3 regions of the Micromonospora schwarzwaldensis genome follow, and region 1 is predicted to be linked to each of the others. Evidence: riboswitches for the same ligand, from Rfam matches in the RefSeq annotation. Region 1 holds a riboswitch; each other region holds the start of a gene.
The links. Region 1 has a riboswitch for cobalamin ahead of bluB (5,6-dimethylbenzimidazole synthase). Riboswitches for the same ligand answer to the same signal wherever they lie in the genome.

Region 1 (10,584 bases):
GGGTCATGCGGAGGCGACCGGGGCGAAGCGGGATGGGAGCGACGTCAGCGGGTACGGCGACCCGCGGCGCGGCTCACCGGGACGCGGGTCGGTGAGCGGTCAACGCCGGGGGTACGCGGCCCGGTCGAGAGGGTGAACGGTCCCGGGTGCGCCGACACGGCGCACGCCGTCACAGCCGGAGACTGGTGCGCCGGCACGGCCGGCGACGTGGCCGGCGACGGGTGCGGCGGAGCGTCCGGCGTGCGGGTCATGACGATGTTCGTCGATCAATGAGACGCCGTGCGTCATCGGGTCCTCCTCGGGTGTCCACGCCCTGGGGTACGTCCGACGGCCGAAGTATCCTGGCTCCCGGATCGACGTTCACCCCCGGCCTTCCAACCGCACGCACACGGCCGTGACACGCAAGGGGGGATCACTCCCCGGTGACAGTGGCGGGACCGCGCCGGAATCGCACCGGCTTCCTTCACTGCCGTCAGGCCGCGAATGCTGCCACACCCCCCGACCCCCGGTCAACGCCCCGCCCACCACGGGCGGGCGCGACCATTCCATCGAAATGTGTCCATTAGTGACTTCGGGTGGACCGTCGTCACGGCTGTCCGACCCGGCCTGGACACCGACTCCAGGCCGGGTCGGACAGCCGTCAGCTCGTGGCGGATTCGGGGTTCCAGCGGTCGTGGTGTGTCGCCGCGCGCAAGGGGCGGCGGTGACGCCAGCCGTGCCGTTCGAGGTCGGGTACCGCTTCGAGATGGGTGACGGGGCCGAGGCAGAGCCAGGCGACGGGTCGGATGCCGGCCGGGATGGCGAGCAGTTGCCGGAGAAACGGTTCGCGGTAGAACGACACCCACCCGACGCCGAGGTTCTCGGCGGTGGCGGCCAGCCAGAGATTCTGGATGGCCAGGCACACGGAGTACAGGCCGGCATCGGCGATGGCGTGCCGGCCCAGGACCGCCGGGCTGCCGCGGTCGGGGTCGTAGGTCACCACGACCGACAGCGTGGATTCCAGGATGCCGTCGATCTTGATGCGGGAGAATCGGTGGGCACCCTCGGCGTCGAGGGAGGCGGCGAACGTGTCGCGCTCGGCGTGGACGTGCCGGTGGAACGCTTCGCGGAGGCCCCGGTCACGAATCACGATGAAGTCCCACGGCTGGGACAGCCCGACACTCGGTGCGGCGTGCGCCGCGGCGAGGACGCGGTCGAGGACGCCGGGGGCGAGGGGTTCGCCGGTGAACTGGCCACGCACGTCGCGGCGGCGGTGGATCACGTCGTAGATGTCGCTGGTCATGGGCAGGCTCCCGCTGCGCTCATGCCCCACCGGAGGTGGGGCTGACGACGCGAGGCCGGTCTTCGGACTTCCAGATCGACACCGGCCCGCCCGCCTTCCCAGCCCGTCGGCCAGTGGCTGCGCACAAGGTGCGCGTGGGCGGCAGCTCCCTGGTTACCGCGGCGGGCCCGTGCCGGAGTCGCACCGGCTTCCCGATTCTCCCCACCACCGGTGAGGCACCTCGCAACAGTTCATGCCGCCCGGCACGTTACCCGTCGGGTCCGACACGGAACGTCCGGCCCACCGCGCTACCGATCCGCCCCACCGCGCGCGGGCGGTCGGCCGGGGCGTTCACCGGCCGACCCCCGGCGGGCCCGCCGCCACGCGCGCAGCGCCACGACGACGCCGACCAGGGCCAGCAGGGCCCCTTCGCCGATGCCCAGTTCCCGCTCCAGATAGCGATAGGAGGCCGCGCCCAGGTAGCCCAGCGTCGCCACCGCCGCGGCCCAGAGCAGCCCGCCGACCAGGTTCGCCCGCAGGAACACCGGCCAGCGCATCCCGCCGGTGCCGGCGATCAGGGGAACCACGGTCCGTAGCACCGCCACCCAGCGTCCGGTGACGACCGCCCACGCACCGCGCCGGGCGACCAGGCGGCGGGCCCGCTCGAGGTCGACGCGTCGGCGCAGCACCCGTGGGGCGTGGGCGAGCACGCTCGGGCCGTACCGTCGGCCCAGGGCGTAGCCGACCTGGTCGCCGAGGCAGGCCCCGGCCGCGCCACCGGCGACCACCGCCCACAGCGGCAGCGCGCCACCGTGGGCCACCAGGCCACCGATCAGGATCGCCGTCTCTCCGGGCACGACCAGCCCGAGCAGGGTCGACGACTCCAGGGCCGGCAGGACGATCACCAGGGTCAGGACGAGCAGCGGCGGCAGCCCGACGAGCACCGCCACGAACCTGTCCACCCGCTGATTGTCGCCCCGACGGGGTGGCCGGTGCGGAAGGAGCGCCTCCGATGGGCGGACGAACCGTAGGGTTCGGGTCGACGGCAGGGACGGTGCCGGACGAGGGGCGGCCGAGGACCGGTGGGAGCACGTACGCATCGCCCGTCACCGGCGTTGCTGGTCAGCCTGACCGCCTCGACATGCCTGCTGGCGGCGCTCAGCGCCGCCGTACGCAGCCACCGGGTGCCTCGCTGGGAGCGGGACCTGTTCACCCTGCTCAACCACCTCCCCGCCGGGCTGACCCCGGTCCTGGTCCTGGTCATGCAGCTCGGCTCGTACCCGGCGGTGTTCGTCGCCGCCGCCGCAGCGGTCATCGCGCGCCGCATCGGCACCGCGTGGACTCTCCTGCTGGCCGGAAACCTGGCCTATTGGCTCGCGACCGCCGTCAAGGCCACTGTCGCCCGGCAGCGGCCCGCGGCACTGCTGACCGACGTGGTCCTGCGCGAGACGATCACCGGACGCCTCGGGTACCCGTCGGGACACGTCGCGGTCGCCACCGCCCTGGCGCTCGTCGCCGCGCGGGCCGGCGGCCCCCGGTGGCACCGCGCGGCCTGGACGATGATCGGGCTGGTCGCCGTCGCCCGGATCCACGTCGGGGCGCACCTGCCGATCGACGTGGTCGGCGGCGTCCTCGTCGGCTGGCTCGCGGTGTGTCTGACCCGGCTCCTGGTCGGCGAGGTCGGGCCGCAACGGTCGGTGCCCGCCCTGCGGGCGGCCCTGCGACGACGCGGGTTCGAGGCGGTGCGGTTGACGCCGATCCACGGCGACGCCCGTGGTTCGCAACCGTGGCAGGCGGTCACCACCGACGGGCGACAACTGTTCGTCAAGGTGACCGGCGGCGAGCAACGCGACGCGGACTGGGTCTACAAGCTCTACCGGCGGATGCGCTACCGCCACCTGGCCGACGCGCCGCCCTACCTGAGCGCCCGCCAGCAGAGCGAACACGAGACGTGCCTGACCCTGCTGGCCGAGCGCGCCGGGGTCCGGATACCGGCCGTCGTCACGACCGCCGCGATGCCCGGCGACGACGCTGTCCTGGTGCAGGAGTTCATCGACGCCGCCCCGCTGCACGCCGTCGTCGGGCCGGTCCCGCTCGCCGCCGTACGCGACGCCTGGGAACAGGTGGCGCGGCTGCACCGGGCGGGCATCGCGCACCGGGACCTGCGCGCCGCGAACGTGCTCGTCGGCCGGGACCGCACCCACCTGGTGGACCTGGGCTTCGGCGCCGACGACGCCTCGGCCGAGCAGCGGGCCCGCGACGTCGTCGAGCTGATGGTCGCCCTGTCCACTCGGGTCGACCCGGCCAGCGTGGTCGCCGCGGCGATCGACCGCCTGGGCGTCGCGTCGGTCGCGGACAGCGTGCCGTTCCTGCAACCTGCGGTGCTGTCCCGCGCCGGCCGAGCCGCCCTGCGCGGCCGTCCCGGCATGCTGACCTGCCTACGCCGGGAGATCCTGCGCCGCTGCCCCGACCGCGACCGCCCGGCGGCGAAGGTGGTCCGGATCAGCCGCCGCGCCGTCCTGGAGCTGCTGGTGCTGGGGTTGATCGTGCACCTGCTGCTCCCCCGGCTCGGCGAGATCCGCACCGCCGTGCGTCTGATCGGGCACGCCAACCCGGTCGCGGTCGCCGCGACGCTGCTCAGCTCCGCCCTGACCTACCTGCTCAGCGGCCACGTGCTCCGGCTGGCCGCAGCCGGCCGGATCCCGCTGGGCGAGGCCACCCTGGTGCAGGTCGCCGCGTCGTTCGCCAACCGGCTGGCGCCCGGCAGCCTCGGCGGCGCCGCCCTCAGCCTGCGCTACCTGCACCAGAAGGGACTCGTCGCCGCCGAAGCGGGCACCGCCGTGGCCGTCTCCCGCATCGCCGGGGTGTTCTCGGTCGTGCTGCTGCTGCCGGTGCTGCTGCCGTTCGCCCGGCAGCCCGCCCGCATCCTCACCCATGACGCGAGCAGGGCGTTGCCGCTGCTGCTGGGCGCCCTGGCCGTGCTGCTGGTCCTCGCCGCGGTGCTCGCCGTACCCCGGATCCGGCGGCGCGGACGCGCGGCGGCCGGCAAGGTCGTGACCGCGCTGCGCGAACTGCGCCACCAGCACGGGCTGCGGTGGCTCGTCGTCGCGTCGACGGCGCTCACCCTCACCTACGGCCTCTGTCTCTACCTCGCGCTGCTCGCCACCGGGCCGGTCCCGCTGGCGCACCTGCCACAGGTGCTCCTGGTCTGCCTCGTCGGTGAGGGCGTCTCGTCCGCCGCGCCCACCCCCGGCGGGCTCGGCGCCACCGAAGCCGCGCTCGTCTCCGGCCTGCTGCTCTACGGGCTGCCGCTGGACGCCGCCGTCGCGGGCACCCTGATTTACCGCCTGGCGACGTTCTGGCTCCCGGTGCCACCGGGCTACCTGGCCTTCCGGGTCCTGACCCGCCGCCGGCTATTGTGAGCCGCCGGCGCGGTCCCGGTCACCGCTCGCACGCCGGGACCGGGACGTCAACCGCCGGAAGCCGGGCTGTCAGGTCCGTCTGCCGGCGGCACTCCCGGTGCTCACCGGCGTGATCCTCCTGCGAGCACCTATGGCGCACGACCACCGATCCTGCCCACCAGGAGCCGGACAGCGTCCTGGTACTCCGGTTGCGTGTGGTAGGGCCAGTGGCGTTCCACCGGGGGCGGGACGGTGTCCGCGGGCTCCACGGTGACGCCGCGCGGATCCCGCAGCCGCACGTCGACCGTTGCCGCCTCCGGCGGCACGCCGGGTGTGAGGTCGGGATGGCCGAAGATCGGGGCGCCGATCGGGTCGGTGTCGCGCCACAGGTTGCGCCACCGCCAGTCGATCCGCTCACCGAGCTCGCACAGCACCCGTTCGCCGAGGTAGGCCGGGTAGAGGCGGGCGTAGATCCGGTACAGGGGGCTGCCGTGGGTCAGCAACGCGACCCGTGGCAGAGCTTCGGACGGCAGTTGCAGGACGGTGGCGGCGGCCAGTACCGAGCCGTGGCTGTGCCCGGAGATCACCACGGGCCCGTGCGCGGCCAGGGCGCACACCCGCCGCGTCAGCTCGGGCACGGCCCGCGCCGCGTAGCAGGGCGGCGCGAACGGGTGCACCGTACGGGGCCAGAACGTGCCCAGGTCCCACAACACGCCGACGAGCCGGCGGGTCTCCGGCGACCGGTACGCGCGGTAGGCCAGGATCAGCAGTCCGACGACGAGGAGGCTGATGATCCAGATGCCGACGTCGGTGACGTACGCGGTGAACACGGCGAGGACGTCGTGGCGCCGGTTGAGGCGGGCGGCGAGTTGGGTGGGGCCGATCCCGACGAGGTCGAGCGCCACGGTGGCGAGCCCGAGCGAGGAGACCACGAAGAAGGCGACCAGGGTCGGCCCGAGTTCCTCGGTGACGAAGGAGCGGGCGACCGTCTCGCGGACCGCGTCGAGCCGGGGCGCCGCCGAGGCGGGCGCGTCGGGGTAGTCCCGCTCGACCACGCGCCGCGCGTACGCCCGCCGCCGGCGCCGGGCGGCGGGCAGGGTGACGGCGACCGCCGCGGTGACGACAAGCAACGCGGTCAGCCCGGCGAGCGCGGCCCACCAGTACGCCACCGGCGGTTCCAGCGGGCCCAGCGCGGGCGGGCTGGGCCGGATCGGGTCGGGGATGTGACCCCGGTCGAGTTGGTCGGCGGTCCGGAAGACCAGCGTGGTGGTGTAGGCGGAGGTGACCGTGACCGACATCGCCGCCACCAGCGGCGTGCCGAGCCCTCGCAGCAGTGCGCGCGGGGCGGCCGGCCGGGCGTGCTGCCGCGCGAGCGTCACCGCGGCGATCAGGACCAGCAGCAGTCCCTGCGCCGCGACCAGCCCGGCGACCGCGCCCTCGTAGCCGGGCATCTGCCCGACCACCACCGGCACGTCCCGCCGGGACACGGCGTACCCGAGGCTCGACACGGTGGCCACCGCGACGAGGATCCACAGCAGGCGTCGCAGCGGGCCGGCCCACCGCACGCTCACGGTCACCAGCAGCAGCGCCGCGCAGAGCACCACGGGTCCGCCGGTGACGCCGAGCAGTGCGACGGCGAGGCTGTTCCACCGGCCGTGTGACACCGCGACGACCAGGCTGACGTGAACAGCGCCGGCACCCAGCCCGACATGGATCTGACGCAGCCACGACGTCATCCGCTCGTCGTGCCAGATCCCGGGTGCGGCGAGGCTCCCGGTCGACTCCGGCAGCCGCTCCTGCGGCGGGGCCGCGCCGAAGCCCTCCAGGGCACGCGCCGACCGCGCGCCGACGGCCCAGAACACCCGCAACGCCAGCAACGGCACCAGTGCCAGCACCGCCAGGCGCGGGCCCATCGGCAACGCCACCAGCCAGGACAGGTACGGCCTGCCGTCCCGGCACTCCACGTACGGGACGCACTGCCAGCCGGGCAGGTTCATGGTCACCCCGACCAGCGCCAGCGTGAACGCCACGGTCAGCGAGCCCGCGAGCAGGCGACACAACCCGCCGAGCAGGCCGAACCGATCCGCCAACGTGGGGCGCAGCCAGACCGTGAGGTTGCCCAGCATGAACGGCAACAGCAGCAGCATCGACGCCGTCCGCACCGCCACCCCGGCGGTCAGCGCCCCCCACCGGTACGCCTCCACCACCACCCCGGCGGTCGCGCCGCCCGCCCGACCGAGCCCCTCCCGGACCCGGTAGAACCCGGCGTGCCGATCCCCCGCCACCCGCACGACCAGCGGATGATCGACGATGCTCTCCGCCGACGCGCTGGAGACCCCGTGAACACGCAGCTCAACAGCCTCGGCACCGGGCACCCCGCTCACCGGGACAGCGTCACAGAAGCTGCCACCGTCACGCTGCCGAACACCGAACAAGCGACCGACCGACCGGGTGCGGGCCACGCCGAGCACCGTGGCCGTCCGTTCCGCGGTGAGCGGGGCGGCGGCAGGCCCGCCGCGCCGGCCCGCGCCGCGCTCCGCCGCGCCCACCGCGCTGCGGCCGACCATGGCCGGCTGAGCGACCGCTCCCGCTCCGGTCAGCCGGCCCCGAAGCAGACGAACGCCGCCGCGGTGGCCCGGGCCGGACCGTCGCCCGCCGCGCCGAACGCCCGCTGCGCGTCGGCGAGGGCTCGCGCCGGGCCGGCACCCGCCCGCATCCGCGCGTGCAGGTCCAGCATCAGTGCCGTGGTGGGCTCGGCCGGCACGGGCAACACGGTCGCGATCAGGCACCGGGTGCCGAGCGCCAGGAGCACCGCGGTGAACCCCATGACCTCGTCGCCGGGGCGTACCCCGGTCAGGCCGGAGTCACAGGCGGAGAGCACCACGCAGCCGGGCGGCCGGGCGACCGCCTCCCACTCGTGGGCGAACAGCGGCCCGTCGGCCAGTTCCAGGGTGGAGAACTGCGGGTTGTCCGCGCGGAACGTGCCGTGGGCGGCGATGTGCACCAGCCCCGCCCCGTCCAGCGCGGCGGTCAACGCCGCGGCGGTGGCGTCGGGCCCGGTGAGCTGCCGCGCCCCGGGCAGGACCTGGGCGAGCCGGCATACCTCGGTGTGCCCGGCCGGCAGTCGCGGGCCGGCGGCCAGGACCGGCGGCCCGGCCGGCAGCTCCCGCCGGTCCGCCCCGAGCCAGGCGGTGGCCGAGGGGGCGACGGTCACCGGACGCCCCGCGCAGGTGGGCAGCGCCGACCAGGGCACCGCGTGCAGCGCCCCGACCGGAACGATCACCAGGGCCCGGTCGGCCAGCCGCCGCCGCAGCGGGGCGAACAGCAGCCGGTCCAGGGCGACCGCGGCGTGGACGGCCCCCGCCCGCGCGGCGACCGCGTCGCCGGTGGTGACCAGCCGGCGCAGGGCGAACCGGTGCCGGCGGGCCAGGTCCGCCGCGGCGGCGAGCGGGCCCAGGTCGTGCAGGCTGGCCCGGCCGTCGCGGACCAGCACCGCCCGGATCCGGTCGCCGTGGGCCACCAGCTCGACCAGCACCCGGGGGCCGAGCCGCGCGGCCAGCGCGCCCACCCCGGGCGGGGCCAGCACGGCGCCCCCACCGGGCACCCGCCGGGCCAGGTCCCGGATGCGCTGTTCCAGCCGGGCCTGCCGGCCGCGCAGGGCGGTTGCCGGGCGGCCGGCCAGCACCTCGTCTTCGAGCAGGCCGCTGACGAGTCGGAGCTCGGCGAGCGCCGCCACCAGGTCGGGGTCGGCCGGGGGCCGGGCCGGCCGGGTCCGCAACGCGTTGGCCCGCCACCGCTCCGCCCACGCCAGGACCCGTGCCGGCGCGCCGGCCCGGACCGCGATGTCGAGGCCCTCGGCCGCCAGTTCCTGACCGTACGTTCCGCTGTGGGCACGCAGCTCCGTGGCGCCGAGCGACATGCGGTGCCGGTCGAGCACGGCCAGCCCGTGGCGCAGCGCCCGGGCGGCCCCGGGTTCGTCCCCGCCGAGCCGGCGTGACAGGGCCAGGGCGTACCAGCCCTGTGCTCGCCGGTCGGCGGTGCCGCGACGGCGGGCCCGGGCGGCCACCGCCAGCAGGTTCCGGGCCCGGCCCGGCCGTCCCAGCGCGGCGGCCACCAGGCCGGCCTCGATCCGGGTGGTCAGCGCCGGACCCGGCCACCCGGTGGCGTCGAGCTGGTCGGCGGTACGCGTCATGGCGGTGAACAGGGCTGCCGAGCGGGTGCCCCGGCGGTACTCGGCGCGCAGCTCGACGTGCCGGGCGAAGACGGCCCAGGTACGCCGGCCCTGGCGACGGAACCGGGCCCGGGCCGCGGCGGCGGCCTCGGTCGCGGTGTCCAGGTCCGCGGCGAGCAGCGCCGCGCGGGCCCGGGCCAGCAGCGCCTCGGCGAGGTCGGAGGCCATGCCCCGGCGCCGCAGTTCCCGGACGGCCGCCGTCGCGACCGCCACCGCCTCGTCGACCAGCGGCACCGACAGCAGCAGCTCGACGCGGTCCAGCAGCAGCGCCGGCCGGGGTACGGCGAGCCGCCGGTACTCCTCGTCGACGGTGGCGAAGCAGCGCAGCGCGCCGGCGATGTCGCCGCGCTGGCCGGCCGCGATGCCGCGGTTCCAACGGGCGTCGGCCGCGGCGAGGTCCAGGCCCAGCCGTTGGAAGGCGGCTGCCGCTCGGGACAGGTCGTCGGTGCCGCCGGCGGCGCCCCGGTAGGCGTTGAGCAGCCCCCGGTTGTTGCGCGCCCGCGCCTCCAGCAACAGGTCACCCTCGCGCAGGGCGATGTCGACGGCCAGGCCGTAGTCGCGTACCGCCTCGTCGTAGCGACCTCGGTAGTGCAGCACCACGCCCCGCTGCATCCGGGCCCGCCCCGCGTCGGCGCCGACGAGCTGCGGCAGCGCGGCGGTCACCGCGCGCAGCGCCGCAGCGGTGTGGCCGGCGTTGGCCAACACGTAGCCCAGGCTCATCCGCGCCAACGCCCGGGTCCGGGGCGTGCCGGCGGTCCGGACCGCGCGGCGCAGGTGGCGCAGCGCGCCGGGCAGGTCGTTGAGCTCCCGCAGGGCCAGACCGACGGCCCGCTCGGCGGTGGAGCGCTCGTCGGCCCCGGCCGCGGGCCCGGCGGCCAGCACCCGCTGGGCGATCGCGATCGCCTCGCGCGGGTAGCGCTGGACGGCGTCAAGTGCCGCCTGGGCCGTGCCGGCACCGGAACCGGTGCTGTCGGGCATGCCCCAAAGAGTCCCCGAACCAATGCCCAGCCGTCAATGTCTGTGCGGACCTGTCGGGAATCCGCACCAATCCTTTACGTCATTGACATCCGACTATGCTTTGGAAGAATCGGCGGCACCCGGGAAACGTGGCTCACGCCGGCCACTGGCGGACGCTTCTGCCGACCGCATGGAGGACCCGTGTCGCCTGACCATCCCGCCGCGCCGCGCCCGGCCGGCCAACTGTCCCGCCGGCGGCTGCTGGCCGCGTCCGCGCTGGCCGCCGCGGCGTCGTTCACCGCCGGGTCCCGTGCCGCCCCGGCCCGCGCCGACGGCGCGGACGACGCCGCCTACCAGCGCGCCTTCGACGAGGCGCTGGCGGCCGACAAGAACGTCCGCCGGCACACCACGCCGGGCCGGGAGTTCCTCTACCGGCCACGGCAGCTCCTCGCCGCCGACGCCGACGCCCAGCGGGTCACCGCCTGGTTGCGTGCCCGCGGCCACGTGGTGACCGTGGGCGACGGCTTCGCCGGGGTCACCCGGCTGCTCTTCGACCGGGAGACCGACGTTCCCGCGCTCGTGACCAAGCTGCGCGACCCCCAGCAGTGGCCGGGGCAGCCGGTGCCGAAGGTGCAGCCGCACCACGTGCTGCTGGGCCTCGGCAACATCATGGGCAACCCGGGCAGCCCGCCCGCCACGGTCGCCGTGCTGCCGCCGCCGGACCCGGCCCGGCT
Region 2 (10,584 bases), 2.8 Mb from region 1:
GGAGTCGCTGACCGGCGGCGGCGCGGAGATCTTCGACTGGGAGGTCCGGCAGCACATCGTCGACCACGCCTGCCACTGGGAGGACTGGTCGCGGATCCACCGGCTGGCCCACTCGAAGGGCATGAAGACGCCGTCGACCATGCTCTACGGCCACATCGAGGAGCCCCGGCACCGGGTCGACCACGTGCTGCGGCTGCGCGAGTTGCAGGACGAGACCGGGGGCTTCCAGGTCTTCATCCCGCTGCGCTACCAGCACGACTTCGTCGACTCGGCGGACGGCAAGGTCCGCAACCGGATCCAGGCCCGCACCACGATGGCCTCCCCGGCCGAGTCGCTCAAGACGTTCGCGGTCTCCCGCCTGCTGTTCGACAACGTCCCGCACGTGAAGTGCTTCTGGGTCATGCACGGGCTCTCGGTGGCCCAGCTCTCGCTGAACTTCGGCGTGGACGACCTGGACGGCTCGGTGGTGGAATACAAGATCACTCACGACGCCGACTCGTACGGCACGCCGAACACCATGCACCGGGACGACCTGCTGCACCTGATCTGGGACGCCGGCTTCCGGCCGGTGGAGCGGAACACCCGTTACGAGACCGTCCGTGAGTACGATGCCGCGCCGTCGATGGCCGAGCGCCGCTCCGAGCCGCAGCAGGTCTGGGCCTGACCCGGCGATGAGCACCGGGGAGCAGCAGCGCGGTTTTCCTCGGCGGGACGCCGAGGGGCGCATCCTGACGCTCGGTGACCTGCTCGGCGTGACGCTCGCCGGCCTGGTCATCGGGTTGCTGGCGCTGCTGCTCTTCGAGTGGGCGTTCGCCACCGTCGGCGCCGGCGGGTTCGGGGGGACCAACGGCTGGCTGGCGGTGATCCTGCCGCTCTGGCTGTTCTGGGACGACTTCCGGGCCTGGGAGTTCGGCGCCGCCCGGGTGCTGGCCGCGCTGGTCGGGCTCGGGGTCGGCGTGCTGGCCGGGTTGCTGGCGGCCGGGCTGGCCGCGGGGCTGCCGGCGTTGTTCACCGGCGCGCTGGCCGCGGCGGTGTTCACCGTGGTCTACGCGGTGATCTGGTTTCATGGCGTGCACTGGCTGGCCCGGCGGACGGGCTGAGGCGGCGGAGAGAGTGGGAATGCGGGCATGAGCGCGGCGGTCAAGTACACCCTGGGCCGGATCGGGCTGTTCGTCGCCGTGCTGGCGGCCCTCTGGTTCGTCGAGATGAACATGTTCCTGCGGCTGATGCTGGCGTTGGTCTTCTCCGCCACGCTGTCGTTCTTCCTGCTGAAGGGCTGGCGGGACGAGATGGCCGGGGAGATGGCCGAGGCGGCGGAGCGCCGTCGCGCGGAGAAGGACCGGCTGCGCTCCGCGTTGGCCGGGGACGACCGGACCGAGCCGGGAGAGCCCGGGGCCGACCGCCGCGACTAGCGGTGCGGTGCGGCGAGGCGGTGAGGAGGGGCCCCTTCTCGACGCCAGGCGTCAAGAAGGGGCCCCTCCACTCAGCTCACCAGTTGGTCGAGCCGGGCACGGCCGGCCAGGGCCGGTCCGTCGGCTTGATCAGGTACGCGATGCCGCCGGAGCCGGAGGCCACGGTGCCGTTGGCCCGGTACCGCTTGGTGCGCAGCCAGATCTGCTCGAACTGCTCGCGCTGGTAGACGTTGCGCACCGCCTCGTTCGACGACGACGCCGGGTCGTTGACGATCACGTCGCCGTCGGCGGTGAAGCCGACGATCACGAACAGGTGCCCGGAGGTGCCGTAGTTCGCCCCGTCCAGCTCGCTGGCCAGGAACGACTGCGACGTGACCACCGGGATCCCGGCCTTGATGAACCGTTCCGCCTCGTCCAGCGAGTGCAGCCGGGTGACGCGCGCCTCCAGGCCGGGGAAGCCGGCCGCGTACGCGGTGTTGAACGGCCAGTTGCCGGCGCCCTCGTACTCGTGGTCGTAGGTCATCCGGGCGGCGTGGTCGACGGTCGGGTCGGCGTAGGCGGGGTCGACCCAGGCGGTGTCCTCGGCTGAGGGCTTGCGGCCCCAGTACTCGACCACCATCTCGGTGGAGGTGGGGGAGCACCACGCCTCGCCGCCGCCGTCGTACTCCGGGTACTCGCCGATGTGGACGTTCTGCGAGTAGCGGGGTACGGCCAGCTCGGTGCCCCAGGCGATGCCGCCGCGGCTCGGCGTGACGGTGAACCGGTCCGGCACGTTCGAGGCCATCGCGCCGACCATCCGGACCTGCGGCGCGGCGGCCTGCCCGGGCGCGCGGTAGAGCGTCAGCCGGAGCTGGTACGAGCGCAGCAGCACCCCGGCCGAGGCGTCGTCGATGGAGAACGTGTCGGTCCAGATGCTCGACCAGGGGTCACCCTGGCCGTCCAGGGTGGACCGCTTGATGTCCTGGTCGCCGGAGGCCCAGCGGCCCATCACGTACCACGGGGTCTGTGCCCCGGTGGTGTAGGTGCCGTGCAGCTCGACCTGGATCCAGGTGCCGGCGGGGGTGCTGGCGTTCCACGATGCGACCAGTTCGGTGGCGTCGAACCCGATCCGCCGCTCGGGTGAGGTCCAGGTGGCGTACTCCCAGGTGTGGGTGGTGCCGGTGTGTTCGTCGGTGAATTCGGTGGTGCCCGCCGGGCGGTCGATGGTGAGCGCCGGGTGGCGGCCGGGGACGGCGCGGGTGCCCTGGTGCGAGCCGGTACGCCAGTCGGGGTAGCGGGAGAAGTCCTGGAACGTGATCTGTTCGTCGTGGGTGACGCCCGGCCGGGGGCCGTGCGCCTGGGCGGGTGCGGTGGTGCCGAGCAGGGTGAGCGCGGTGAGGCCGGCGAGGGCGACCGCGCGCAGGGGTCTTCCGAACATGGCAGCTCCACGGGAGACGGCATCGTTGCCGTTCACTGTCGCGCTTGGCGGGAAGTTTCGCCAGATGTTCAGCCATGGAAAATCATTGCCGACGTGAGGATCAGGTCGGGATGGTCCATGGCAGCGACGGATGTTGATATGACCATGTGACTGCTGGTGAAGTGTGCGGACAACGGGATCTCCCCGTACCCCGAGGAGGTTGTCCATGGCCCTCCGCACGTCCCCGCTGCGCCGCCGGCTCGCGTTCGTCGCCGCCGTCGGCCTGATCCTGGTCACCGCCGCCGCCGGGCCGGCCGCCGCCCGCCCCGACCCGGACCGGGCCGGTGAGTCGGCCGCCGTCGCCTACCGGGTGCTCGGCCCTCGGACCGTCGCCGACCGCACCGCGGTCGCCCGCACCGGCGCCGCCATCGACTACTCCGAACACGGCGTGCTGCACGTCACGGCGACCACCGCCGAGGCGAACGCGATCACCCGGCTCGGCTTCCGGCTGGAGAAGGACGTCGCCCCGGCGCCGACCGGCGGCGCGACCGCGTACGCGTTCCCGCCCGCCGACTCGAACTACCACGACTACGCCGAGCTGACCGCCGTGGTGAACCAGGTGGTCGCCGACCACCCGGGCATCGCCCGCAAGCTCAGCATCGGCACGTCCTACCAGGGCCGGGACCTGATGGCCGTGAAGATCTCCGACAACGTCGGCACCGACGAGAGCGAACCGGAGATCCTGTTCAACGCCCAGCAGCACGCCCGCGAGCACCTGACCGTCGAGATGGCGATCTACCTGCTCAACCTGTTCACCGACAACTACGGCAGCGACTCCCGGATCACCAACATCGTCAACTCCCGGGAGATCTGGATCGTGCCCACCGTCAACCCGGACGGCAGCGAGTACGACATCGCCACCGGCTCCTACCGCTCCTGGCGGAAGAACCGGCAGCCCAACAGCGGCTCCACGTACGTCGGCACCGACCTGAACCGCAACTGGAGCTACCAGTGGGGCTGCTGCGGCGGCTCGTCCAGCACCAAGTCGTCGGACACCTACCGCGGCCCGTCCGCCTTCTCCGCCCCGGAGACCGCCGCGCTGCGTAACTTCGTCAACAGCCGGGTCGTCGGCGGGGTGCAGCAGATCAAGGCGAACATCGACTTCCACACCTATTCCCAGCTGGTGCTCTGGCCGTACGGCTACACCTACAGCGACACCGCCACCGGGATGACCGCCGACCAGTACAACACGTTCGCCACCATCGGCCAGCAGATGGCGGCCAGCAACGGCTACACCCCGGAACAGTCGAGCGACCTCTACATCGCGGACGGCACCAGCATCGACTGGATGTGGGGCACCCACAAGATCTGGGCGTACACGTTCGAGATGTACCCCGGCTCGGCCTCCGGCGGCGGCTTCTACCCGCCCGACGAGGTGATCCCGGCGCAGACCTCGCGCAACCGGGACGCCGTGCTGACGCTCTCCGAGTACGCCGACTGCCCGTACCGGGCGATCGGCAAGCAGAGCCAGTACTGCTGACCTCACCCGGCGGCGGGGACCCCGGCTCCACCCCCACCGGGGTCCCCGCCCACCCCGCCCGTCCGGGTGATCTCCGCTGGTCGTGCGCTACGGTGACACCGACCGTGCCACAGCGAAGCCGGTGTGAAACCGGCGCTGTCCCGCAACTGTGATGCCCCGTACGCGCGGCGTCGGCCTCCCGCCGGCGCCGACGGACGTGGGACGAGCCAGGTCGCCTGCGGCCCGGTCGCGACACGCGCTCTCGAGGAAGGGCGCCTCGCGGACGGGCCTTCCACCTGTCGGCGAAGCACCACGCTCCTCGACCGACAGGAGGACCCGTGACCCGACGTACCCCTCGACTCTTCGCCACCGCGCTCGCGGCCGGCGTGTTGCTTCTCGGCGGCTGCGCCGAGAAGACCTCGACCGACACCCCCGCTGCCGGCGCGTCCGGCGGCTCGTTCCCCGCCAGCGTGGGCAACCTGACGCTGGACAAGCGCCCCGAGAAGATCGTCTCGCTGTCGCCGACCTCGACCGAGATGCTCTTCGCCATCGGCGCCGGCAAGCAGGTCACCGCCGTCGACGACCAGTCGAACTACCCGGCGGACGCGCCGAAGACCGACCTCTCCGGCTACCAGCCGAACGCCGAGGCGATCGCCGCGAAGAGCCCCGACCTGGTGGTGATCACCAACGACACCAACAAGATCGCCAGCCAGCTCGTCGCGCTGAAGATCCCGGTCCTGCTCACCCCGGCCGCGACCACGCTCGACGACACGTACCGGCAGCTCACCGACCTGGGCAAGCTCACCGGCCACCCGGCCGAGGCGGACGCCGTGGTGCGCAAGATGAAGGACGACATCACCGCGCTCACCAAGGACCTGCCCAAGCGCGCCGAGAAGCTGACCTACTACCACGAGCTGGGCCCGGAGCTTTACACCGCGACCAGCAAGACGTTCATCGGCACCATCTACGCGCTCGCGGGGCTTACGAACATCGCCGACGCGGCCGACGCCGGCGGCAAGAGCGGCGGCTACCCGCAGCTCTCCCAGGAGGTCATCGTCAAGGCGAACCCCGACTTCGTCTTCCTGGCCGACACCAAGTGCTGCCAGCAGAGCGCCGACACGGTCAAGGCGCGCAGCGGATGGGCCGGCCTCACCGCCGTCAAGAACAACCAGGTCGTGGCGCTGGACGACGACATCGCCTCCCGCTGGGGCCCGCGCGTCGTCGACCTGCTGAAGGCGATCGTCGACGCCACCGCCAAGGTCCCGGCCTGACCGTGGCCGTACGACCGGCGGACGTCGCGCCGGCCGGGACCCCCGACGGGCCCCGGCCGGCCGGCCGGCTGCCCCGCCCCCGCCGGGGCGGCACCCGCGCCGGCACCGGCCGGCCGGCCGGGCTGCGCCCGAGCTGGCTGCTCGCCGGCCTGGTGGCGGTGCTCGTCGCGCTGGTCGCCGGCGTCTCGTTCGGCCCGGTCAGCCTGCCGCCCGGCAGCGTCGCCGCCGAACTGCTCAACCTGCTGCCCGGCGTGCACCTGGACAGCGGGCTCACCGAGCAGGAGGTCGCCATCGTCACCGAGCTGCGCCTGCCCCGGGTCGTGCTCGGTCTGCTCGTCGGCGCGCTGCTCGCCCTGGCCGGCGGGTGCTACCAGGGCGTCTTCCGCAACCCGCTGGCCGACCCGTACCTGCTCGGCGTGGCGGCCGGGGCCGGGCTCGCGGTCACCGCGGCGATCGTGCTCGGCGCCGGGGCCGGCGGGGCGCTCACCGGCCTTCCGGTCACCATTCCGCTCGCCGCGTTCGTCGGCTCGCTCGGCGCGGTGGCCATGACGTACCTGCTCGGCGCCGCCGGCGGCCGGGACCGCTCGCCGGCCACGCTGATCCTGGCCGGAGTCGCGGTGTCGGCGTTCCTCGCCGCCGGGCAGACCTACCTGCTGCAAGCGCACTCGGACAGCCTCCAGCAGGTCTACTCCTGGCTGCTCGGGCGGCTCTCCACCGCCGGCTGGCACGACGTGCTGCTGGTCCTGCCGTACTTCCTGCTCACCGCCGTGGTGGTGCTGGTGCACCGGCGGGAACTGGACGTGCTCGCCCTCGGCGACGACGAGGCCACCAGCCTCGGGCTGCACCCGCAACGCTCCCGCTACCTGCTGATCGCCGCCGCCTCGCTGGGCACCGCCGCCGCGGTCTCCGCCTCCGGCCTGATCGGCTTCGTGGGCATCATCGTGCCGCACACCGTACGGCTGCTCGCCGGCTCCAGCCACCGGGTGATCCTGCCGCTGTCGATGCTCTTCGGCGGCGCGTTCCTGGCGCTGACCGACGTCGTAGCGCGGACCGCCGCGGCACCCGCCGAGATCCCCATCGGCGTGGTGACCGCGCTGCTCGGCGGCCCGTTCTTCGTCCTGATCCTGCGGACCGCCCGCGGGGTGGGAGCATGACCGCCGCCGTCGAGGTCCGTGACCTGCGGGTCGAGTTGGGCGGCAGCCCGGTCCTGGCCGGCGTCGACCTGACGGTCGCGGTGGGCGAGTGGGTCACCGTCATCGGCCCCAACGGCGCCGGCAAGTCGACGCTGTTGCGCGCCGTCGGCGGCCTGCTGCCCGCGCCGGACGCCGTCTCCCTCTTCGGTACGCCGATCCGCGCGCTGCGCCGCCGCGACCGCGCCCGGGTGGTGGCCACCGTGGCACAGTCGCCGGTGGTGCCGGCCGGCATGGCGGTCTTCGACTACGTGCTGCTCGGGCGCACGCCCTACATGCCGCCGCTGGGCCGGGAGTCCGCCGCCGACCTGACGGCCGTGCGCCAGGTGCTGGACCGGCTCGACCTGGCCGGATTCGGCCACCGCGAGTTGGCCACGCTCTCCGGCGGCGAGCGGCAGCGCGTCTTCCTGGCCCGCGCACTGGCCCAGGGCGCCACCCTGCTGCTGCTCGACGAGCCGACCAGCGCGCTGGACATCGGGCACCAGCAGGAGGTGCTGGAACTGGTCGACCAGCTCCGCCGCGAGCACGACCTGACAGTGCTCGCCACCATGCATGACCTCTCCATCGCCGGCGAGTACGCCGACCGCCTGGTGCTGCTCGCCGACGGCCGGGTGGCCGCGGCCGGCCCACCCGACGAGGTGCTCACCGAGGATCTGCTCGCCCGCCACTACCGGGCCCACGTCCGGGTCATCCCCGGCGACCACGGCCCCCTGGTAGTCCCCGTCCGCCCCCACTGACCCGCCCCTCACTCCCCCCCGCCCCACCCCCGCCCCCCGCTAATTCACGGAAACTGTGCAGGCGGGGCGTGGGCGCGGCGGGGGGCGGGCGTGGCGCGGGCGCGGTGCGGCGTGGTGCGGGTCAGCGGAGGGTGGAGATGGAGAAGAGGGCGCCGTGGGGGTCGCGGAGGGCGGCGGCGCGACCGGCCGGATTGTCCCGGGGCGGGACGAGGATGGTGCCGCCCAGTTCGGCGGCGCGGGCCGCGGTGGCGTCGGTGTCCTCCACGGCGAAGTAGACCGTCCAGTACGCCGGCAGGTCGGCGGGGAGCGGCTCGGCCGGCGGCAGCATGCCGGCGACGATGCGGGCGCCGCAGCGCCACCCGATGTAGGGTTCCGGCCCGGTCGACCGTTCCTCGGGATGCCAGCCGAAGACCAGCGCGTAGAACTCCCGGGCCCCTTCCGGGTCGGGGGTGACGAGTTCGTTCCAGCACATCGCGCCGGGCGCGTTGAACAGTTCCGCGCCGCGCATCGCCTTCGGCTGCCAGACGCTGAACACCGCGCCGGCCGGGTCGGCCAGCACCGCCATCCGGCCCTGCGCGGCGACGTCGAACGGGGGGACCACGACCTGCCCGCCGGCCGCCGCCACCCGGGTGGCGACCAGGTCGGCGTCGTCCGTGGCCACGTACGTCGACCAGATCGGCACCTGGTCCGGGGTGGCCGGCGGGCCGACCCCGGCGACGGCCTTGCCGTCCTTGAGGAAGACGGTGTAGCCGCCGGCGTCCGGCACGGTGGAGATCCGCCCGGTCCAGCCGAACAGTTGCGGGTAGAACCGCCTCGCGTCGTCCAACCCGGGGGTGGCCAGGTCGGTCCAGCAGGGTGTGCCGGGCTCGACGCCGTTCACGGTGACCCCTTCCGCCGGGAGCGGCCCCGCTGGCCCGCCCTGCCGGCATCGTGGCACCACCGGGCCGGCCGGCGGGCCGGAACCGGACAAAACGTCAACTGAAGCGGCGTCCCTCGTCCCGCCGGTACGCCCAGCCGGCGACCGCGGCGAGCGCCACCACCCAGACCACCAGCATCACCAGCGCCCGGGGGTCGGGCTGCCAGTCGGTGACCGCCGCCCACATCAGCTCCACCGCGCCCCGCGTCGGCAGGTAGGGGGCGACCGCCTGGACGAAGCCGGGCGCCTGGTCCGGCGCGGAGAGCAGGCCGCCGCCGAACGCCAGCGGGAAGAAGAGCACCTGTGCCACCACGATCGCCGCCTTGCTCGGCAACGAGTAGCCGATCGCCAGGCCGAGCAGCGTGAACGGCACCGAGATCACGGCGACCACGGCGAGCCCGAGCAGGAACTGCGCCACGGTCACCCGGGCCGCGGTGGCCACCGCCGCGATCACCACCACCGGCACCATCGACAGGTAGGTCAGCACCAGGCCGGCCAGGATCCGCCCGGCCAGCCGCGGCGCCGGCCCGGCCGGCAGCGTCCGGGTGTACGGGTTCCAGGGCTGGTCGCGGTCCTCGGCGACGCCCACGCCGTACTGGAAGATGTTGGCGCTCATGGTCGCGAACGTGACCATGGCGGCGGTGGCGTAGGTGGCGCCGGTGGGGTCGTCGCCGGCGAACGGCACCACGAAGAAGAGCATCGCGACGGCGGGGAAGAACGCGCTGCCCACCACCGCCACCGGGATCCGGATGATCTCCAGGAGCTGGTAGCGGGCGTGGACCAGGGCGAGCGGCACGGCGATCTCCTAGGCGGGGGTGGGCGCGGGTCGGTCGCCGGCCGTGATGGCGAGGAACGCCTCCTCCAGCGAGGTGGGGCGGACCTCCAGGTCGCGGAACGCCACACCGGCGGTGACGAGGTCACGGACGAGTTGGTCGGCGTCGGTGGTGAGCAGGTGGACCCGCCCGTCGAGGCGTTCGGTGGCGACCACCCCGGGCAGTGTGGGCAGGTCGTCGGCGACCAGGCTGACCCGGCGTACGCCGACGATGCCCCGGATCGCCGCCACCGAGTCGTCGGCGAGCACCCGACCGTGGCCGATCACCACCACCCGCTGCGCCAGCGCCTCCACCTCCTCCAGGTAGTGGCTGCTCAGCAGCACGGTGCCGCCGTCGGCGTGGAAGCCGCGGACCGCCTCCCAGAGCGTGTGCCGCGCCTCCACGTCCAGCCCGGTGGTGGGCTCGTCCAGCACCACCAGCCGGGGCCGGCCGACGAACGCCAGCGCCACGGCCAGCCGGCGACGTTGGCCGCCGGAGAGGCCGCCGGTCTGCCGGCGCACCTGGTCGGTGAGGCCGAACCGGTCGAGCAGCTCGTCCCGGGGCACCGGGTCGGGGTGGTGCGCGGCGACGAAGTCGACCACCTCGCCGACCCGCAGCGTGCCGGGCAGGCCGGTTTCCTGCGGGGTCACCCCGAGCTGCCGCCGGCTGGTCGGGTCGCGCGGGTCGCCGCCGAGCAGCTCGACCCGGCCGGCGGTCGGCCGGCGCAGCCCGACCAGCAGGTTGATCAGGGTGCTCTTGCCGGCGCCGTTCGGGCCGAGCAGGCCGACCAGCTCCCCGGCCCGGACGGTCAGGTCGACCCGGTCCAGCGCCAGCACCTCGCCGTAGCGGCGGCTGACCTGTTCGGCGCGGGCCAGGATCATCGCGGGCTCCTCGGGCGGCGGGATTGTGCCCCCTCTGTGTACCGGGTGCCCGCCAGTCGCCCCGCCGGGGGCCACCGGTTCCGTCAGCCGGCCAGCGGGGCGGGCAGCGGGGCGCGGTGCAGCACCGCCAGCCCGGAGACGGCCCGGGTCAGCACCACGTAGAGGCGGTGCAGGCCGCGCGGCTCGGCGGCCACGATCGCGGCCGGCTCGACGACCACCACGTGGTCGTACTCCAGGCCCTTGACCAGCGTCGCCGGGACGACCGTGACGCGCGCCGCGGCCTCGACGTCGTCGGCGGTCGCGGTTTCGACGCCGGCGGCGTCGAGCGCCGCGCGGAGCCGGTCCACCGTGTCGTCGGCGGCGATCACACCGATCGAGCCGTCGTGCGCCAGCGCCGCCCGCACCTCGGCCACCGTCGCGGCCGTCAGGTCCTCGACGGTACGCACGTCG
Region 3 (10,584 bases), 520 kb from region 1:
CCGCCGGCGGCGGCGGGCGCGGCATCCGGGTGGTCCGCAGCGACGCGGAGCTGGCCGACGCGTACGAGCGGACCAGCCAGGAGGCGGCACGGGCGTTCGGCAGCGGCGTGGTGTTCCTGGAGCGCCTGGTCACCGGCGCCCGCCACGTCGAGGTGCAGGTGATCGCGGACGGGCAGGGCACCGCGTGGGCGCTCGGCGTCCGGGACTGCTCGGTGCAGCGGCGCAACCAGAAGGTGATCGAGGAGTCGGCCTCGCCGCTGCTCGACGCGGCGCAGGTCGCCGAGCTGAAGGCGTCGGCGGAGCGGCTGGCGGTCGCGGTCGGCTACCGTGGCGCGGCCACGGTGGAGTTCCTCTACCACCCCGGCGACCGGCTCTTCGCCTTCCTGGAGGTGAACACCCGGCTCCAGGTGGAGCACCCGATCACCGAGTCGACCACCGGGTTCGACCTGGTGAAGGCGCAGTTGCACGTCGCCGGCGGCGGTCGGCTCACGGGCGAGCCGCCGGCCGAGCGCGGGCACGCCATCGAGGCGCGGCTCAACGCCGAGGACCCGGACCGCGACTTCGCCCCCTCCCCCGGGCGGATCACCCGGCTGGACCTGCCGGCCGGCCCGGGCATCCGGGTGGACACCGGGGTCAGCGAGGGCGACACCATCCCGGCCGACTTCGACTCCATGATCGCCAAGATCATCGCGTACGGCCGGGACCGGGACGAGGCGCTCGGCCGGCTGCGCCGCGCGATGGCGAACACCATCGTGGTCATCGAGGGCGGGGCGACCAACAAGAGCTTCGTGCTGGACCTGCTCGACCAGCCCGAGGTGATCGACGCCAGCGCGGACACCGGCTGGATCGACCGGGTCCGCGGCGAGGGCCGGCTGGTCGCGCACCGGCACTCCGCGGTGGCGCTGGCCGCCGCCGCGATCGAGGCGTACGAGGAGGACGAGACCGCCGAACGGCAGCGGCTGCTCTCCACCGCGGCCGGCGGGCGGCCCCAGGTGCAGCACCGCAGCGGCCGGCCGCTGGACCTGAAGCTGCGCGGCGTGAGCTACCGGATGCGGGTGGCCCGGATCGGCGCGCACCGGTTCCGGGTCGGCATCGAGGTCGGCGGCGACGCGCGTACCGCCGACGTCGAACTGGACCGCTTCGACCGGCACACCGGGCAGATCGCCGTCAACGGCGTCCGCTACCGCCTGCTCACCGGCACCCACGGGCCGGTCCACCTGGTCGAGGTGGACGGCGTCACGCACCGGATCAGCCGCGACGAGGGCGGCGTGCTGCGCTCCCCGATGCCGGCGCTCGTCGTCGCCACGCCGCTGGAGGTCGGCGCGGAGGTCGAGGCCGGCGCGCCGGTGCTGGTGCTGGAGGCGATGAAGATGGAGACGGTGCTGCGGGCGCCGTTCCGGGCCCGCCTGAAGGAGTGCGCCGTCGCGGTCGGCTCCCAGGTGGAGGCCGGCGCGCCGCTGCTGCGCCTGGAGCCGGTCGCCGAGGAGGACGCCGAGTCCGCCGCGGCCCCGGTCGAGGCGACCGTCGAGCTGGATCTGCCCGCCGCGCCCGCGGACGTCCCGGCGCGGACCCGGGCCGAGCGCGGCCACGAGGACCTGCGCGGGCTGCTGCTGGGCTTCGACGTCGACCCGCACGACGAGCGTCGCGTCCTCGACGACTACCTCGACGCGCGGCGGGCGGCCACCGAGGCCGGGCACCGGCCGCTGGCCGAGGAGCTGGAACTGGTCGACATCTTCGCCGACCTGGCCGAGCTGAGCCGCAACCGGCCCGGCGGGGACGACGGCCCGGGCGGGCACCTGCACAGCGCCCGCGAGCACTTCCACACCTACCTGCAGAGCCTCGACGTGGAGCGGGCCGGGTCGCCGGAGCCGTTCCGGGCCCGCCTGGCCAAGGCGCTCGGCCACTACGGCGTCACCGAGCTGGACCGCTCCCCCGCGCTCGAGGCCGCGGTGTTCCGGATCTTCCTGGCCCAGCAGCGGGCCACCGTCGACGCCGGCGTGATCGCCGCGCTGCTGCGCTCCTGGCTGCGCGAGCTGCCGCCGGACGAGGCGTTGCGCGAGCCCGCCGGCCTCGCGTTGGAGCGGCTGATCGCGGCCACCCAGGTCCGCTTCCCGGTCGTCGCGGACCTGGCCCGGGGCGTGGTCTTCGCCTGGTTCGCCCAGCCGCTGCTGCGCCGCAACCGGGCCCGGGTGTACGCGCGGGTCCGGTCGCACCTGCGTCACCTCGACCTCCACCCGGACGCGCCGGACCGCGACGAGCGGGTCGCCGAGATGGTCCGCAGCACCGAGCCGCTGGTCCGGCTGCTCGGCCAGCGGCTGGTCCGGGACAACCTGGACAACGCGACGATGCTGGAGGTGCTGACCCGCCGCTACTACGGCAACAAGGCGCTCACCGGCGTCCGCACCCGTACCGCCGGGGGTTGCGTGTTCGTGGTGGCCGACCGCGCGGAGTCGAGCGTGGTGTCGGCCGCGGTGCGGTTCGACGCGCTCGGCGACGCGCTGCGCGGGCTGGCCGAGGTCGCCGCGGACTGCGCGGCCGTCGACGCGGACGTCTACCTGGCCTGGGAGAACCAACCCGAGGACTTCGACGCCACGGCCGCCGCGCTGCTCGACGTGATCAACGCGCACCCGCTGCCGGACCGGGTGCGCCGGCTCACCACCACGGTGGCCGGTCGGGGCGGCGCGGTCATGCACCACCACTTCACGTTCCGCCCGGACGGGACCGCGATGGCCGAAGAGCGGCTGATCCGGGGCCTGCACCCGTACATCGCGCAGCGGATGCAGTTGGAGCGGCTGCACCGGTTCGACCTGACCCGGCTGCCGTCGCTGGACGAGGAGGTCTACCTCTTCCAGGCGGTCGCCCAGGAGAACCCGACGGACCAGCGGCTCGTCGCGTTCGCCCAGGTCCGGGACCTGACCGAGCTGCGCGAGCAGGACGGCCGGCTGGTGGCGCTGCCGACCACCGAGGACGCGGTCACCGCCTGCATCGACTCGATCCGTCGGGCGCAGTCCCGGCGGCCGTCGAAGGTCCGGTTCCCCACCAACCGGATCGTCATCTACGTCTGGCCGCCGAGCGAGCTGACCCGTGAGGAGATGGAGCGGATCGCCGCCCGGGTGCGCCCGACCACGGTCGGCGCGGATCTGGAGGAGATCCTGTTCATCGGGCGGCAGCGTGACCGCCGGACCGGCGAGCTGACCAAGGTCGGCGTGCGGATCACGTTCGACGTCACCGGGCAGGCCCGGCTCACCGTGGGCGAGCCGCCGACCGAGCCGGTCGAGCCGCTGGACGACTACCGGCTCAAGGTGCTGCGGGCGGCCAGCCGCAACACGGTCTACCCGTACGAGCTGACCGGGCTGCTCGGCGAGTTCACCGAGCACGACCTGGACGCCGACCACGTGCTGGTGCCGGTGGACCGGCCGAAGGGGCGCAACACCGCCGCGATCGTGGCCGGTGTGGTCCGTACGCCGACGCCGCGGCACCCGGACGGCGTGACCCGGGTGGTGCTGCTCGGCGACCCGACCAAGTCGCTCGGCGCGCTGTCGGAGCCGGAGTGCCGGCGGGTGATCGCCGCGCTGGACCTGGCGCAGCGGATGGGTGTGCCGCTGGAGTGGTACGCGCTCTCGGCCGGCGCCCGGATCTCGATGACCTCGGGCACCGAGAACATGGACTGGGTGGCCGCGGCGCTCAAGCGGATCGTCGAGTTCACCCAGGCCGGCGGCGAGATCAACATCGTGGTGGCGGGCATCAACGTCGGCGCCCAGCCGTACTGGAACGCCGAGGCGACGATGCTCATGCACACCAAGGGTGTGCTGGTGATGACGCCGGACTCGGCGATGGTGCTCACCGGCAAGCAGTCGCTGGACTTCTCCGGCGGCGTGTCCGCCGAGGACAACTTCGGCATCGGCGGCTACGACCGGGTGATGGGCCCGAACGGTCAGGCGCAGTACTGGGCGCCGGACCTGCCGGCCGCCCACGGCGTGCTGATGGCGCACTACGACCACACGTACGTGGCGCCGGGCGAGGACGCGCCGCGCCGGGCCACCACCACCGACCCGGTGGACCGGGACGTGTCGACGTTCCCGCACGCGCTGGCCGGCAGCGACTTCACCACCGTCGGTGAGATCTTCTCCGCCGCCGCGAACCCGGACCGGAAGAAGCCGTTCGACATCCGTACCGTGATGCGGGCCCTCGCGGACCAGGACCACCCGGTGCTGGAGCGGTGGGCGGGCATGGCCGACGCGGAGACCGCGGTGGTGCAGGACGTGCACCTCGGCGGCATCCCGGTGTGCCTGCTCGGCATCGAGTCCCGGTCGGTGCCCCGGCACGGCTTCCCGCCCACCGACGGCCCGGACACCTACACCGCCGGCACGCTGTTCCCCCGGTCGTCGAAGAAGGCGGCGCGGGCGATCAACGCGGCCAGCGGGAACCGTCCGCTGGTGGTGCTGGCCAACCTGTCCGGCTTCGACGGCTCGCCGGAGTCGATGCGCAAGCTGCAACTGGAGTACGGCGCGGAGATCGGCCGGGCGATCGTGAACTTCCGCGGCCCGATCGTGTTCTGCGTGATCTCGCGCTACCACGGCGGCGCGTTCGTGGTGTTCTCCAAGGCGCTGAACCCGGCCATGACGGTGCTGGCGATCGAGGGCTCGTTCGCCTCGGTGCTCGGTGGCGCGCCGGCCGCCGCCGTGGTCTTCGCCGGCGAGGTCGCCGCGCGCACCGCCGCCGATCCCCGGGTACGCGAGCTGGAGAGCCGGGTCGGGGCCGCCGCCGGCACCGGGCGCGCGACGCTCACCGGGGAGCTGGACGAGCTGCGGTCGTCGGTGCGGGCCGAGAAGCTGGGCGAGGTGGCCGCGGAGTTCGACCGGGTGCACAGCATCCAGCGTGCCGTCGAGGTCGGTTCCGTGGACGCGGTGATCCGCGCCGCCGAGCTGCGTCCCCGGGTCGTCGCGGCGATCGAGGCGCACCTGGGCTGACCCGCGTCACGCCGACGGCGGCGGACGGGCCTCGGGCCCGTCCGCCGCTTCGCGTGTGGCGGTGCTTGACCGGGCCGAACCGTGCGTGATGTGCTCACCCACGTCAGCTTATTGGAAACGGTTGTCGTTTCCGGAAGTGGAGGAGACATGTCGCTCACCGTTCCGCCCGCCCTGCTCCGTGCCGCCGAGTCCGGCCCCGTCGACGAGGAGGCGTTCGTCGCCTGCGTCCGCGACTCCCTGCCGTACGCCTGGGAGACCGTCGGCCGGGTGGTCGCCGACCTGGCGACGTCCGACGCCGACTTCGCCGACAACGTCGTCCCGCCGCCGGGTGAGACCGAGCGCGGGCAACTGCTGCGCGCGCTGGCCAGCGACGCGATCCGCGCCGGTCTGGAGCGCCACTTCGGGGTGCGGCTGGCGTTCCAGAACTGTCACCGGGTGGCGGCGTTCCGGCCGTCCGCCGCCGGCTCCGAGGCGTACCGCCGGTTCACCTCCAGCCGCGGTCAACTGCTGAACCAGTCCCCGACGCTGCGCAACTGCTGACCGCGAACCCAATGGCGGGCCGGCACGCCCCGCCGGCTCGCCACCGGTCACGCCGTACGGGTCGGCGCCGGGTCAGCCGTGGCCGCGCACCAGGGGCAGGAACACCTCGTCCACGATCTCGACGAGCACCTCGTCGGGCACCGAGGGGACGCCGCGCATCGCGTACTCGGCGCGGAGCAGCATCATCGGCGCCGTCGCCACCCGGGGCCGGACGGCCGCCGCCGGCGCCTCGCCCCGGGTCGCGGCCCGTTCCAGCATCCCGAGCCACGCGCGGTCCATGGTGTCCGCGCCGGACCGCTCCCGCATGAGGGTGAGCAGCTCCGGGTCGTCGGCCGCGGCGGCGAGCAGGCCGCGCAGGATCGTCCCGTGCGGCGAGGCCCACGTCTCGTTGGCCCGCCGGAGCATCTCCAGCGCGTCGCCGCGCAACGTTCCGGTGTCCGGGTTCGGCATGGCGGCGTCGGACAGGTGGCGGTACGCCGCGATGCCCAGCGCCGCCCGGTGCGGCCACCGGCGGTAGATGGCGTTCTTGTTGGTTCCGGCGCGGGCGGCGACCCGGTCCATGGTCATCCCCGCGTATCCGGACTCGCGTAGTTCCGCCGCGGCGGCGTGCAGGATCGCCCGTTCCAGTTCCTCGCCCCGGCGCCTCGTGCCCATGGCTTGCAGGGTACTCGACGTACCCTATAGGGTACGCGACGTACCTTGGAACCAGGGAGGGAACGCGTGATGCGCGTCTTCGGCATGAACTACGACACCGGCTTCGTGAGCGCCGGGTCCACCACCCACGAGCCGTTCGACCCGGAAACCGTCCGGCGCGACCTGCGGGTCATCCGCGACGAGCTGCACTGCGACGCGGTGCGGATCACCGGCGGCGTCCAGGACCGGCTGGAGCTGACCGCGCGGCTGGCGGCCGAGGCGGGGCTGGAGGTGTGGTACTGCCCGTTCACCAACGGCCTGGACCGCGACGGGCTCATGGCGTTCGTGCTCGACGGCGCCGAACGGGCCGAACGGCTGCGGCGCGAGGGCGCCACCGTCGTCTACCTCACCGGCTCCGAGATCTCCATGTTCACCGACGGGTTCCTGCCCGGCCGCGACCTGACCGAGCGCCTGGCGCTGTTCACCGATCCGATGCGGATGCGGGAGGCGGTCCCGGTCGCGCGGGCCGCGGTGCGCGACTTCCTCGCCGAAGCGGTACCCGCCGTGCGGGCGCGCTTCGGTGGTCCGGTCGGATACGCCTCGATCCCGCTGGAGGACGTCGACTGGACGCCGTTCGACCTCATCGCCAGCGACGCCGGCTACCGCGACGCCACCAACGCGGCGGCGTTCCCGCAGAGCCTCGCGGCGGCGGTCGGACAGGGCAAGCCGTACGCCGCGACGGAGTTCGGCTGCTGCACGTACCGGGGCGCCGCCGACGTCGCGGGCGCGACGGAGCCGGTGACCTACGACGAGCACGGCCGGGCGGCGACGCTCACCGCGACGCTGGAGCGCGACGAGGAGGGCCAGGCCCGCTACCTCGTCGACCTGCTGCGCGACTACGAGGCGGGCGGGGTGGAGGCGGCGTTCGTCTACACGTTCGCGAACCGGCACCTGCCGACCACCGACGATCCCGAGCACGACTACGACCTGGCGGCCCGGGGGATCGTGCGCGTGCTGCCGGACGGCTCCTGGACGCCCAAGGCCGCCTTCCACGCGCTCGCCGAGTACGGCCGCGCCCGCGCGGCGGGCCGGCCCGCCGGCTGAGCATCCGGCCCCGGCACTCCGGCATCCCACGAGCGGGGCGCCGCCGCCGGGCCGGAACTGGCACTGTGGACGAATGACGGACATCGATGCCCGCCGGCCCCACCCCTTCTACCAGGACGCCGACGGCGTCAACCGGCCACCCGGCCCGCACAAGCACCCCGACTACGCCCGGTTCGCCGCCGGCTCCGGCGTGGTGCCGATCGTGCGCCGGGTCGGCGGCGAGCCGGTGCCGGCGTTGCTGATCTGCCGGTACGCCGACGTGCGCGAGGTGCTGCGCCGGCAGGACGTCTTCTCCCGGGCCGCCGCCGCGTACGCCGACGAGGTCGACGTGGCCGGCACCATGCTCGGCATGGACGGGGCCGAACACGCCCGGGTGCGCGGCACCGTGAAGGACGCGTTCACCCGGCCGGCCGTCGACGAGCTGCGCGACGCGGTACGGGCCGCGGCCGAGGAGCGGCTGGCCGCGATGGTGGGCCGGGGCGCCCCGGCCGACCTGGTCCGGGACTTCGCGGTCCCGTTCGCGCTGGACGTGATCTGCGACCTGCTCGGGCTGCCGGCCGACGACCGGATGCGGTTCCGCCGGTGGGGCGACATGTTCCTCGGCGCGGGCGACCTGAGCCGGGAGGAGGCGGCCCGGTCGGCCGAGGAGATGGGCGGCTACCTGTGGGGCCAGCTCGAACAACGACGCGGCCGGCCGGGCGACGACCTGCTCGGCCGGATCGCGACCGCCGCCGCCGACCAGCCGGTGGACGTCCAGATCAAACTGCCGATCTCGCTGGTGGTGGGCGGGTGGGAGACCACGGCCAGCTCGATCGCCACGTTCGTCCACGTGCTCCGGACCGAGCCGTACGGGCCGGAGGGCACCGGTTGGTCGTACCTGGTCGCGCACCCGGACCGGTTGGACGGCGCGGTCACCGAGCTGGAGCGGCTGCACTCCACCGCCAACGGCGACGAGATGCCGAGACGGGTGATGGCGGACGTGACGCTGCCCAGCGGCGCCCGACTGGCCGAGGGCGACATCGTGGTCCCCTCGCACGACGCCGCCAACCGCGACCCGGCGGTGTTCCCGGACCCGGAACGGATGGACTTCGACCGGACGCCCACCCCGCACCTGTCCTTCGGGCACGGCCCGCACTACTGCATCGGGGCCCACCTGGGCGCGCTGGAGGTCCGCACCGCGCTCGGCCTGCTGCTGCGGGAGCTGCCCGGCCTGCGCCTCGCGGTGCCGCCGGACGAGGTGCCGTGGAAGCCGGGCCACGCCATCCTCGGTCCGGCCGGGTTGCCGGTCACCTGGTAGTCGCGATGAGACGCACGCGACACGCGGACCCGACATCTGGTGTTGCCCACCGGCCATCACCGCCATATATGGTGTCTCCGCAGCTGGTTCGGCCGCGCCCCCGGGCGCGGTCGAGGCAAGAGGGAACCCGGTGGAAATCCGGGACTGCCCCGCAGCGGTGAGTGGGAACGACCGCCGTCATCAGCACTGGGCCACCGGCCTGGGAAGCGACGGCCAGTAGGTGACCTCGTGTCAGGCCCGCGAGTCCGAAGACCTGCCAGCGCGCCGTGCGCCACCGCGCGCGGCGGTCGAAGGTCGCGCGGGACGACCGACGCCAGCAGCCGGGCCGGCCCTGCGTGCCGTGTCCGTTGGCGTTCCCCCGCCGGCCGAGGCCATCGGTGACAGCGAGGGAGAGGTCATGACGGTCGTGCAGGAGAGTCCCCGGTCCGGTGCCGCCGGGCCGGAGCAGCGCCGGCTGGCGATGCGGGTCCGCAAGCGTGACGGCGACACCGAGCCGGTCGACGTCAACCGGATCGTGCGGGCGGTCGAGCGTTGGGTCGCCGACCTGGACGAGGTCGATCCGCTGCGGGTCGCCACCAGGACCATCAGCGGCCTCTACGACGGGGCGAGCACCGCGGAGCTGGACCGGTTGTCGATCCAGACCGCGGCGGAGCTGATCGGCGAGGAGCCGCAGTATTCCCGGTTGGCGGCCCGGCTGCTGGCCGCGTACGTGGACGAGGAGGTCCGCGGGCAGCAGGTGACGCGCTTCAGCGAGTCGATCGCGTACGCGCACGGGCTGGGCCTGATCGGCGACGACACCGCCGCGTTCGTGGCCCGCCACGCCGACGCGCTCGACGACGCCGTGGACCCGGCCGGTGACCTGCGGTTCGAGTACTTCGGACTGCGTACGGTGGCGGACCGCTACCTGCTGCGGCACCCGGAGTCGCGGCTGGTGGTGGAGACCCCGCAGTACTGGCTGCTGCGGGTGGCCTGCGGGCTGTCGCACACCCCGGCCGAGGCGGTCGGCCTCTACCGGCTGATGTCCAGCCTGGCCTACCTGCCCAGCTCCCCCACGCTGTTCAACTCGGGCACCCGGCACACCCAGATGTCGTCGTGCTTCCTGGTGGACTCGCCCCGCGACGAGCTGGACTCCATCTACGAGCGCTACCACCAGGTCGCGAAGCTGTCGAAGTTCTCCGGCGGCATCGGCATCTCGTGGTCGCGGGTGCGTGGCCGGGGCGCGCTGATCCGGGGCACGAACGGGCGGTCGAACGGCATCGTGCCGTTCCTGAAGACGCTCGACGCCGGGGTGGCGGCGGTGAACCAGGGCGGCCGGCGCAAGGGGGCGGCCTGCGTCTACCTGGAGCCGTGGCACCCGGACGTGGAGGAGTTCCTGGAGCTGCGGGACAACACCGGCGAGGAGTCCCGGCGTACGCACAACCTCAACCTGGCCAACTGGATCCCGGACGAGTTCATGCGCCGGGTCGAGGCCGACGACGACTGGTCGCTGATCGACCCCTCCGACGCGCCGGAGCTGCCCGACCTGTACGGCGAGGCGTTCGACGCCGCGTACCGGGCGGCCGAGAAGAAGGCGGTCCGCACGGTCCGGGCCCGTGACCTGTACGGGCGGATGATGCGCACGCTCGCGCAGACCGGCAACGGGTGGATGACGTTCAAGGACGCCGCGAACCGGCTGTCCAACCAGACCGGCGAGCCGGGCGACGTCATCCACCTGTCCAACCTGTGCACCGAGATCCTGGAGGTCAACGACGACGCCGAGACCGCGGTCTGCAACCTCGGCTCGGTGAACCTCGGCGCGCACGTCACCGCCGACGGCGTCGACTGGGAGAAACTGCGGGCCACGGTGCGCACCGCGGTGGTGTTCCTGGACCGGGTGATCGACATCAACTACTACCCGGCCGCGCAGGCGGCGGCGTCGAACCCGCGCTGGCGGCCGGTCGGGCTCGGGCTGATGGGCCTCCAGGACGCCTTGTTCACGCTGCGCCTGCCGTTCGACTCACCCGCGGCGCGGGAGCTGTCCACCCGGGTGCAGGAGGAGAT

Region 2: linked by a shared signal. The riboswitch ahead of VKK44_RS27085 (ABC transporter substrate-binding protein) and the one ahead of bluB (5,6-dimethylbenzimidazole synthase) in region 1 are both predicted to bind cobalamin.
Region 3: linked by a shared signal. The riboswitch ahead of VKK44_RS11220 (ribonucleoside-diphosphate reductase subunit alpha) and the one ahead of bluB (5,6-dimethylbenzimidazole synthase) in region 1 are both predicted to bind cobalamin.

The regions. Positions count from the first base shown of each region.
Region 1 covers NZ_CP154796.1:2,042,700-2,053,283, reverse strand. The annotation lists cobalamin riboswitch at 335-464, opposite strand; gene bluB (5,6-dimethylbenzimidazole synthase) at 641-1,282, opposite strand; cobalamin riboswitch at 1,319-1,520, opposite strand; gene VKK44_RS09300 (DedA family protein) at 1,570-2,223, opposite strand; gene VKK44_RS09295 (lysylphosphatidylglycerol synthase domain-containing protein) at 2,344-4,683, shown strand; gene VKK44_RS09290 (hypothetical protein) at 4,812-7,046, opposite strand; gene VKK44_RS09285 (CHAT domain-containing protein) at 7,259-9,871, opposite strand; gene VKK44_RS09280 (S8 family peptidase) at 10,052-10,584, shown strand, end outside.
Region 2 covers NZ_CP154796.1:6,214,111-6,224,694, reverse strand. The annotation lists gene mqnE (aminofutalosine synthase MqnE) at 1-664, shown strand, start outside; gene VKK44_RS27105 (hypothetical protein) at 672-1,100, shown strand; gene VKK44_RS27100 (DUF4229 domain-containing protein) at 1,128-1,412, shown strand; gene VKK44_RS27095 (C39 family peptidase) at 1,489-2,829, opposite strand; partial or broken gene VKK44_RS27090 (M14 family metallopeptidase) at 3,035-4,345, shown strand; cobalamin riboswitch at 4,416-4,585, shown strand; gene VKK44_RS27085 (ABC transporter substrate-binding protein) at 4,666-5,598, shown strand; gene VKK44_RS27080 (FecCD family ABC transporter permease) at 5,667-6,752, shown strand; gene VKK44_RS27075 (ABC transporter ATP-binding protein) at 6,749-7,525, shown strand; gene VKK44_RS27070 (VOC family protein) at 7,647-8,405, opposite strand; gene VKK44_RS27065 (ABC transporter permease) at 8,500-9,237, opposite strand; gene VKK44_RS27060 (ABC transporter ATP-binding protein) at 9,247-10,134, opposite strand; gene VKK44_RS27055 (HelD family protein) at 10,218-10,584, opposite strand, start outside.
Region 3 covers NZ_CP154796.1:2,557,816-2,568,399, reverse strand. The annotation lists gene VKK44_RS11245 (ATP-binding protein) at 1-4,970, shown strand, start outside; gene VKK44_RS11240 (SCO5389 family protein) at 5,118-5,510, shown strand; gene VKK44_RS11235 (TetR/AcrR family transcriptional regulator) at 5,583-6,164, opposite strand; gene VKK44_RS11230 (hypothetical protein) at 6,234-7,247, shown strand; gene VKK44_RS11225 (cytochrome P450) at 7,321-8,544, shown strand; cobalamin riboswitch at 8,612-8,819, shown strand; gene VKK44_RS11220 (ribonucleoside-diphosphate reductase subunit alpha) at 8,942-10,584, shown strand, end outside.